One region of the Ensifer sp. Root558 genome, then DNA from elsewhere that is predicted to be linked to it. Evidence: riboswitches for the same ligand, from Rfam matches in the RefSeq annotation. Region 1 holds a riboswitch; each other region holds the start of a gene.

Region 1 (3,269 bases):
AACGGCCGGATGAGCCTGCCGCTCTTCAGTTCATCCATCAGGAAGGTTGAGACGGCAATCGCAATGCCGTGATCCGCCAGGATTGTGGCGACATCCATCGCCTGGACGTCGAAGATCAATTCGGTGCCGTTGCTTGCCGGCGGTTCGACGCCGGTTTCGATCATCCATCGCCGCCACCAGCTGGCGTTGCCGAAACGCCGGACCCTCAGAACGTCGGCGGGCTCCTTGAGCTGGTGCTTCTCCAGGAAGGAGGGCCTGCAGACAGGCACGTAATCGAGCGGAAACAAAGGAAAGACATCGTTGCCCGGCCAGTCGCCGGCGCCGCTGCGCACCGCGAGATCGACGGCGTCGCGCTTGAAGTCGACCAGCTCGGTCGACATGTGCACCCTGATGCTGATATTGGGATGCGCGGTCTGAAACGAGGCGAGGCGCTGGCCGAGCCAGCTCGAAACGACGGTCGGGAGCACGGAGATGTGCAGGTGATGCTCGGTCTTGTCGGCGATCTCCGAGAAGGCTGCCCCTAAGAGATCGATCGCTTCGGTCACCTTCGGCGCCAACTGCCGCCCGGCGCCAGTCAATCGCACCTCGCGCGGAAGCCGGACGAACAGCGGCGCGCCGATGCGATCTTCCAACAGCCGGATCTGATAGCTGACGGCCGCCTGCGTCATGCTGAGCTCTTCGGCGGCGCGGGTGAAACTCAGGTGCCTGGCGGCGGCCTCAAAAGCGCGCACCGCACTCATGGGAGGAATCTTGCTCATGGAACTGAGATAAGCATTCTTTATGCCAGCATGCGAGAAATCGCTTTGCGCGAAACGGCAAAAACCCTCACTTTTTTCGCGAACACACGACCTTTTAGAGAAGTGAGGATAGCAATGCTTAGCGCAATGCGATCAACGATTTACTATGTTCTGAACTGGGCCGATAAGACCCTCAGCCCCTCCGTTGCCATCGATACCTTCAACGAGTTCCAGCTCCGGGATATCGGCTTGACGCGGGACCAGGAGCACATTCGCCCGCGCATCGGCGATACAGCCGATCCGTGGCACTGGCCCAAGGAAGAGGCCTCATCCGTGCCGCAAACCTCGGCAGGCTGCAAGGGCGCGAGCAAGCCACGGGCCATGGCAGTCTCGCCGCGTGCGCAACCCGGCAAAAACAAGGACGTCAGCATCCTGCTCTGCGATTGAGCGAGTGCCGAGACGCGACGGGCCTGGATCGCCTAGTGCAGCATCCGGCCCGCGTGATGGCTCCATCGAAATTTCTCCCCAAAACCCTGCGAGCGCTGCGGCGCTTGTTGCCGTTTCGGCGGCGAGACGAAGCCCCCGACGGAGAGCCGGTTCAAAGCGCCGTTTACTCTCCGTTATCCACACTGCAAAAGAAAAGACCCTCCGCACGGGCCGTCCGGCACCTCACACCTATTGACGTAGATTTGCGATGAACTACTATATCTAGTGTTCGAGGTTCTTCCGATTCGCAAGGATTGGGAGCTAAGACGGGAATACGGTGCGCCGGCGGGTTTCCGCTGAGGCTATGCCGTAGCTGCCCCCGCAACTGTAGACGGCGAGCGACTGTCCGGATTTGGACCACTGAGGCATGAGGCCTCGGGAAGGTCGGGATGGAAGCTTTGACCCGTAAGCCAGGAGACCTGCCTCGATCACCAAACGTCCACGGGCGGGGTGTCCGGAGGGGTTGAGTGCGTGGCAGGATGAGCCTGCCCGATCGTCTCGACGTCTCCCCGGCAGCCCGTCGAAATCTTCGGGGTGAAGTCATGCCAGTTTCTTCCAGTTCAGATCCACCTTCTGCGGACGGGTGCGCGTTGTTGCGCGCCTGATTGAAAGGCCGCGCCTTGAAAACCCGCATCCGCGGAATTCCTGAGCGCCCCACCAAAACGAGCCGGCCCGGTTGCGTAACCGACCTTGGGCCAGCTTGACGACGTCAACTCCGGTCGAGTCGACCGGGGAGCGATGTTTCGTGTCCAATCGCCAACACCACGGTTCGCGTTCGCGCGATCCGACGACTTTTTGCGCCCATTTGCCAGACCCTACGAGGAACCCATGTCGATCACCGTCTACAGCAAACCAGCCTGCGTCCAATGCACCGCCACAACCCGTGCGCTCGACCGCCAAGGCATCGATTATCGCATCGTCGATATCTCCGAGGATTCCGATGCATTCGCGCTGGTGCAGGGTCTTGGCTATCGGCAGGTCCCGGTCGTCGTCGCCGGCGAGCGGCATTGGGCGGGTTTCCGCCCGGACATGATCAGCGCGCTTTCCTGAAGGACGCGGGCGATGGGCCTGATCGTCTATTTTTCCAGTCGCTCGGAAAACACCCATCGCTTCGTCGAAAAGCTCGGCCATCGCGCCGCACGCATACCGCTCAGGGAAGGTAAGGACACACTTACGGTCGCAGAGCCCTATGTGCTGATCGTGCCGACCTATTGCGGCGACGATGGCCGCGGGGCGGTGCCGAAGCAGGTCATCCACTTCTTGAACGACGCGGGCAACCGCTCTCACATCCGCGGCGTGATCGCAGCGGGCAACAGCAATTTCGGCGCGACCTACGGGATCGCCGGCGACGTGATTTCGGCCAAGTGCCGGGTACCCTATCTCTACCGGTTCGAGCTGCTCGGGACCGACGAGGACGTCGCCAATGTCAAAAACGGGATGGAACGATTTTGGACGTCACGACACTCGAACGCCCCTTGAAGGCGACGGAAGCAGCGCTCGACTATCATGCGCTGAACGCAATGCTGAACCTCTATGACGAAGAGGGACGGATCCAGCTCGACAAGGACCGGCAGGCGGCGAAACAGTACTTCCTCCAGCACGTCAACCAGAACACGGTGTTCTTCCATAACCTCCGGGAAAAACTCGATTATCTGGTGACCGAGGGCTATTACGAGCAGGAAGTGCTGGACCAGTATTCCTTCAACTTCGTGCGCGATCTCTACGATCATGCCTATTCAAAGAAGTTCCGCTTTCCGACCTTCCTCGGGGCGTTCAAATACTACACGTCCTATACGCTGAAGACCTTCGACGGAAAGCGCTACCTGGAGCGCTACGAAGACCGTGTCTGCATGGTGGCGATGGCCTTGGCGCGCGGCAACGAAGGGCTTGCCCGCGATCTCGTCGACGAGATCATCTCCGGCCGCTTCCAGCCGGCAACGCCGACTTTCCTCAACGCCGGCAAGAAGAGCCGCGGCGAGCTCGTCTCCTGCTTTTTGCTCCGGATCGAGGACAACATGGAGAGTATCGGCCGCGCCATCAATTCGG
Region 2 (3,269 bases), on a different contig from region 1:
GGTGAAACGAAGAGGCCATCTGCATGTCAGGCGACCCTTGAAAGCGGAGCCGCGTCGCCGGCAAGGCGCTGCTCCATGAACTTGCAGTACCACTCGACGAACTGCATCACGCCACCCTCGTGCTCGGGCGAATAGGGACCGGGCTCATAGGCCGGTGAGCGGATGCCGAAGGCATTTTCCTCGACGATCTGACGGTCCTGGTCGTTGGTCTCGGTCCAGACATGCGTCAGTTCATCTAGATTGTAGTCGACGCCTTCGACCGCATCCTTGTTGACGAGCCACTTCGTCGTCACCTGCGTCAGTTCGGGCCCGAGCGGCAGCACCCGGAAGGTGATGGCGTGGTCGGCGAGCACATGGTTCCAGGTGGTGGGATAGTGGAACATCAAGAGCGTGCCGATCTGGCTCTGGGAGACGTCGGCGGACAGGGCCCGCCTGACGGCGCGGGCGCCCGACATGGTGTAGCTTTCGGCATTGTCGACAAGCGGCATGCGGGCGGCGCGGAACTGACCGGTCGGCGACATCTTAAATTCGCTCGGCAGGCCCTCGGCCTCGCACTTCGCCCAATGTTCGGCGATCACAGGATCATCCTTGGCGCCCTGCACCCCGGTCGCCGTCGGCGCCTCAGGATAGGTGCGGCAGAGTTCCGGATGATTGGCGGCGCAATGGTAGCATTCGCGGTTGTTTTCCCAGACGAGCTTCCAGTTGCCCTTCTCGATGATGGTGCTTTCGAACGCGACCTTGGTTTCGCCGAGCCGATGCGGCGCGAGATACGGCAAGGCCATGTCGCGGAACGCCGTGAAATCCATCGGCTTTTCCGACAGGTTGATGAAGATGTAGCCGCCGACCGTTTCGCAATGGATCGGCTTCAGACTGTGGGCGGCCTTGTCGAAATCCTCTCCCATCTGCCGGGCAAAGAGCAGCGAGCCGTCGAGTTCGTAGGTCCACTGGTGATAGGGACAGACAAGCTTTGCCGACGAGCCTTTCGCCTGCGTGCAGACGCGCGAGCCGCGGTGGCGGCAGGAATTGTGCAGAGCCCGGATGGCGCCCTGGCGGTCGCGGGTGATGACAACGGGGTAGTCGCCGACCTGGACGGTGAAGTAATTGCCGGCCCGCGGGATCTCGCAGTCATGGCCGATAAACAGCCAATCCTTGTACCAGATGTTTTCCAGATCCTGCCTGTAGTAGTCGGGATCGATGTAAAAGGCCCGGTCGAGGCTGTAGCCGTCCTGCCTGCCCTTCAGCTTTCGAAGCATATCGTTTCTGGTGTCCATGTCCTGTCCTCATGCGCCATGTTTCGGAGAGGCAGGACAGGAACCCGCACGGGCGCACGCCCATGCGTTTGAGGCTCCGATCCGGCTGCCCGCCGCAACCCGTTACGGTTATGTCCGTCAAGGCTGGTTTCCGGGCTCAGGAGCCGTCCTTTCGGACCTGCCCGGCGCCTTCCCGGACGAACCGTCCAGTGGCCTTTGCCGAGGCTTTCGCTCCACCACCGTTGCGGGGGCAGCGCCGGGATTTGACCGGCTTCCCAATTCTCCATCTTCCCTTCGAAGACGGCACCTTGAGTAAGGATATGTAATCGCGGAAGTCACCTTGGCAGCTGCCCGATAGCGACATCCAATTCCAGAATGACGACACGGAAAAAACCGCCACAAAAGGCCACCGTCTTAGAATTTTTACATTGCAAACATATAGATAGATCACATCTTGGGCAATTGCCGACTTTTGCGGCGCGGTCGGCGCAGATGCGGGAGGGCTTCGCCCGTTTGCGACATCGCGTCAGATAGAGAACGCTAATGATGCAGCCAGGACGAAATCATTCATTAACCATGAGCCGCTAGCCTAGCCGGCGGACGAGAGAGGTCCTGCAGGCAGGCAGATGGCGCGCTGACGATCATGGCAAAGTTGAGATACTACGACGCGACAGCCGAGAAGCTGCCGACAATCCCGCCGAAGGTGGCGGTTCATACCGAATTCCTGCGTACGGGCCGGATCAACCGCAGGCAATGGTTGCCGAGCGAACGCCGGTATTTGAGCTATGAGGAAGTCGCAGACAGGACGGGCAAGAAGCTCAGCACCGCCGGCGACACGACCCATAAGCGGATCAACGGGTTCCACAACTCGATCCAGTTCCCGAAGATGATCTTCCACCGCACGCTCGTCGGCCGGCCGCATCTCGGCTACTGTCACGTGACGGCGGCGCGTACGCCGGTTACTCCCTCCAAGGACATCACCTGGTCCTTCTACTTCGCCAACTTCTTCTGCAACCTGGGCGACGAGACGCATTTTTTCGAGAGTATCCAGCCCGGCTATTCACGCATGTACTTCGCCGTCGCCATCGAACCGGGCGCCCAAGCCGGGCAAATGGTCATCAACCGCAACTTTCGTGACAACGGGCTGCTGTTTCGCACGGATGATCCCAAGGTCGCGCTGAAAAACGTACTGATGCTTGGCGCCAAGGATGACGCGTTGCGTCGCATCATTCGCAGCCTCTGAGCCGAACCGGTTCCTTCAAAGAAAATCGTTCTGTTTTTCCGGTGCGTCCGTTAAGGAAGCGTCGGAAAGGAAACGGCATGGCTGAGATCATCGACACGGATAGAGAACCGGACCGCGCGATCGCGCGCGCCTGCGCCGTTCTTGGCGAAGGSGAGCCGGTCGCCATTCCGACCGAGACCGTCTACGGCCTTGCCGCCGACGCTACCAATCCCGATGCGATCAGTCGCATCTACGAGATGAAGGGGCGCCCGCGCTTCAATCCGCTGATCTCGCATGTTTCCGACATGGCGATGGCCGAAGCCCATGTGCATTTCGATCCGATTTCGAGGCAGCTGGCCGAAGCCTTCTGGCCCGGCCCGCTGACGCTGATCCTTCGGCAGCGCGCCGACAGCACGGTTCATGCGCTGGCGTCCGCCGGCCTCGACACGCTCGGCATCCGCATGCCCGACGGTTTCTCGCGCCGGGTAATCGCTCACTTCGGGCGACCACTGGCCGCGCCCAGTGCCAATACGTCGGGCAAAATCAGCCCGACCAGTGCGGTCCATGTGGAAGCCGATCTCGGCGACAAACTGAAGCTGATCCTCGACGCCGGCCAGGCCCAAATCGGCCTTGAGTCGACGATCATCAAGGTCGACGGCGACGAGATCCGGTTGCTTCGGCCGGGTGGCCTCGATGCCGCCGAGATCGAACGCCTGCTTGGTCGTCCGGTGACCCGGCCGGAGACGGCGGGAGCGACGATCGAGGCGCCGGGCATGCTCGCCTCGCACTACGCGCCC
Region 3 (3,269 bases), on a different contig from region 1:
TGCGGACCGCTACGCCCCGCTCCCGAAGGCGATCGGCCACCCGCCGCCCCGTCTTGCCGGTACCGCCCAAAACCAGTGTGACTTTCTGAGACATCGCTTCCTCCTGAGGTTCCACCAACAAACATGAGCATCTCTCACATTTGCAAATGTGATAAATCCTCGTATTTTAGGAGTCAAGTCAAAATGTGAGCATTACTCATGATTCCAGATGCAAGTCCCGCCACGCTTCCCGCCGACGACGAGCCTGCGCTGCGCCGGACGCCGAGCCAGAAGCGCAGCCGCGAGCGCGTCGAGCAGATCCTTGCCTGCGCGACGGCGCTCATCCAGGAGAAGGGCAGCGACGCCATGCGCATGAGCGAAGTCGCTGAAAAGGCGGGGATCTCGATCGGCTCGCTTTATCAGTACTTCCCCGACAAGGCGGCAATCGTGCGCACGCTGGCCGAGCGCTACAATGCGGTCTGCAACGAGTGCATCGCGGCCGAACTGGCAAAGGTCACGTCGATAGCCGAACTGCGCGACGCCTTCTCGCTGCTGTTCGACATCTACTACGACATGTTCCTCGCCGAGCCGGTCATGCGCGACATCTGGTCGGCGATGCAGGCCGACAAGGCACTGCGCGAGATCGATCTTGCGCAAAGCCGCGCCGGCGGAAAGCTGCTTGCCGATGTCTGGGCCTGCCTTGTGCCGGAGACGCCGCGCGAAGAGATCGACAGCGCCGCCTTCCTGATCATGCATCTCGGCGACTGCACCATGCGACTTGCAGTCTCGGTCGACCGGGCCGAGGGTGACCAGATCGTCGAAGCCTACAAACGCATGACCATCAAGGATTTTGTCGCGGATGGACCGCGCGGCGGCGCGCACTCAATTGACAACTCCATGACACAATCCTAATCATCTGGGATCGATTGGTTCCCGGGACGCGAACGTGTTTCGGGAGTAAACGGGAATGTGACGGATGGACCCAAGCTGGGCATTCAAATCACGGCCGACCCCGCGACTGTAGAGCGACGTCGATCCACCGTTCCGGAGCGATCCGGAAGAAGCCACTGGCAAGACCGCGAGAGGGCGGCCGAGCTGGGAAGGCGAGGCAGATCGAGGGCATCGAGCCCAACGCCGTGAGCCAGGAAACCTGCCACTCGATACGGGCATAGGGCCCAACCGGGAATTTCCCGATGCCATCACGGAGGTTGTCATGGCTACGTCTACCATTTCGAGCACCCCGCTCTCCCTCAGCGATCGTCTGACCGCTGGCGTCATCGCGCTCTTCATCGGCGCATTCCTCGTCTTTGGCGCCGGCCTTGCCAACTCGGCAGTGCTGCACGACACGGCGCACGACACTCGCCACTCCTACGGCTTCCCCTGCCACTGACCGATGCGCCGGAACGTGAACAACGTTCCGCATCGAACAATCTGCGGACCTGAACGCATCCGGCCTGAGCCGGATGGAGGCCTGCGTGCATCCCGGTTTTTCCGGCGCGCGAAGGCCATCCGCAGCATTGGGAAAATGGGAAGGCTCAAGGACCACGCCACAGGGCGTGGCTTTTGTCGTTATCGAGGGATTTCAAGATGATTGTCAGAACGCTTCTGGCCGCGATCGTGGCTGGATTGATTGCCGGTGTCTTCATGACCGGCGCCCAGGAACTGCGCGTCACACCGCTGATCCTGCATGCAGAAGAATTCGAAGGCGAGGCACCGGCCGCCACCGAACAGCCCGCCGCCCAGCCGGGTGCGGCACAGCCGGCCGCAGAAAACCACGACCAGCATTCGTCGCTCAAAGCCGTGTCGCCGTTCGGCGCTTTCCTCGACGCTTTGTCGCCGATCACCCCGGCCTATGCCCATGAGGGCGAGCATGAGGAAGGCGGCATCATGTTCGGCATGAGCCGCTTCTCCGGCACGCTGATGGCGAACCTCGTCACAGGTTCCGGCTTCGGCCTGCTGCTCGCCGGCGTCAGCCTGGTGATCGGCTACCCGATCACGCTCAGGAACGGCGCGCTGTGGGGCGCCTGCGGCTGGCTTGCCGTGCACATGCTGCCGGCGATCGGTCTGCCGCCGGAACTGCCGGGCTTTCCGGCAGCCGAACTCGGCGACCGCCAGACCTGGTGGCTGGTGACCGTGGCGCTCTCCGCCGTCGGCCTCTATCTCGTCGTCCTGCGCGAGGAGATCGTCTCCAAGGTCGCAGGCCTGGTGGCGATCGCAGCACCCCATGTCTACGGCGCGCCGCAGCCGCTCGATATCACCAGCAACGTTCCGGCCGTGCTCGGCGCCGAGTTTGCGGTTGCCGCACTCGCCACCACGCTTGCCTTCTGGATCGTGCTCGGCGTCGTCTCCGGCTTCATCAACGAGCGCTTCGTCAAGGCACAGTGATCACTGATCACAGATCGTCAGCAAAGCGACGGCGGGGTTCAGGTCCCGCCGTTTTGCATGAGATGCGCCGCCAGCCGCGCGCGGCGATCTTCCGGCTCCAGCAGCACGCAGGTGTCGCAGAAACTGCCCCCTTCCGTCTTGAAGTAGAGACAGCAGCCGCAACGGATCCGATACTGGCGCGACAGCTGAGCGCCGCTTGCCGGATCGAGAGCCGCGATCTGCTCGTAGCAGAGCTCCTCTGAGTAGAGCCGCGAACCCGGTCGTTTGACGATCGCCAGCGCCTCGGCCATGCCGCGCGCCTCGTCGCCGATCGCGCGGCCGATTTCCAGGAACGCGCCGGCCAGGGCATCAGCCGCGAGCCGCCATTGCGCCCCGCTCGACAGCCCTGCTCGCGCTTTCAGAACCGCAACGACGGGTGCCAGATGGGCGATGAAGCCCGGTTCGAATGCGCTGACGCCTTCGCCACCCTGGCGCTCCGTCGCCGGCGGATGCAGGCGAAAATGATAGCGCTTGCCCGCGACTTCGACGCCACGGTGAAGCCGCGTCCAATCCTCGAAACGAATGCCGGCCACCTCCGCCTGCAACCCGGCGCCGAGATGGAACGCGCCAAGGACCACGCTCAGCTGGCGGCTATAGAAGGCGATCAGATGCGCCGCCCGGATCCGGTCGGTCATGCCGACCCCGAAGAAATCCTGATAGGCGAGCCCCGCCTCAAGGCCAGCGCTGCCCGCAGCCCAGAAGTCGCCCGGCGCGCTGAAATCACTGGCCGCCGGCCCGAGCGAGACGGCAGCCTCGGGAAACTGGGCACGCAGATGGTCGGCGACGGCCAGCGCCTGCGGCGCAAACGCCGCGGTCTCCGCTGTCGGCCGGTGGTCGTTCAAGCGCATGCCGTCTCCGTCGTCCAT

The links. Region 1 has a riboswitch for cobalamin ahead of nrdH (glutaredoxin-like protein NrdH). Riboswitches for the same ligand answer to the same signal wherever they lie in the genome.
Region 2: another riboswitch for cobalamin. It lies ahead of ASD63_RS22615 (aromatic ring-hydroxylating dioxygenase subunit alpha); the one in region 1 lies ahead of nrdH (glutaredoxin-like protein NrdH).
Region 3: another riboswitch for cobalamin. It lies ahead of ASD63_RS00150 (CbtB-domain containing protein); the one in region 1 lies ahead of nrdH (glutaredoxin-like protein NrdH).

The regions. Positions count from the first base shown of each region.
Region 1 covers NZ_LMGC01000037.1:47,616-50,884, reverse strand. Annotated here, with positions in the region: gene ASD63_RS31305 (LysR substrate-binding domain-containing protein) at 1-740, opposite strand, end outside; gene ASD63_RS31300 (hypothetical protein) at 885-1,184, shown strand; cobalamin riboswitch at 1,439-1,665, shown strand; gene nrdH (glutaredoxin-like protein NrdH) at 2,052-2,273, shown strand; gene nrdI (class Ib ribonucleoside-diphosphate reductase assembly flavoprotein NrdI) at 2,286-2,702, shown strand; gene nrdE (class 1b ribonucleoside-diphosphate reductase subunit alpha) at 2,672-3,269, shown strand, end outside.
Region 2 covers NZ_LMGC01000023.1:571,695-574,963, forward strand. Annotated here, with positions in the region: gene ASD63_RS22610 (hybrid-cluster NAD(P)-dependent oxidoreductase) at 1-25, opposite strand, end outside; gene ASD63_RS22615 (aromatic ring-hydroxylating dioxygenase subunit alpha) at 27-1,271, opposite strand; cobalamin riboswitch at 1,375-1,576, opposite strand; gene ASD63_RS22620 (DUF6656 family protein) at 1,894-2,493, shown strand; gene ASD63_RS22625 (L-threonylcarbamoyladenylate synthase) at 2,571-3,269, shown strand, end outside.
Region 3 covers NZ_LMGC01000001.1:21,815-25,083, reverse strand. Annotated here, with positions in the region: gene ASD63_RS00160 (NAD(P)H-binding protein) at 1-94, opposite strand, end outside; gene ASD63_RS00155 (TetR/AcrR family transcriptional regulator) at 199-891, shown strand; cobalamin riboswitch at 890-1,152, shown strand; gene ASD63_RS00150 (CbtB-domain containing protein) at 1,193-1,369, shown strand; gene ASD63_RS00145 (CbtA family protein) at 1,567-2,364, shown strand; gene ASD63_RS00140 ((2Fe-2S)-binding protein) at 2,403-3,251, opposite strand.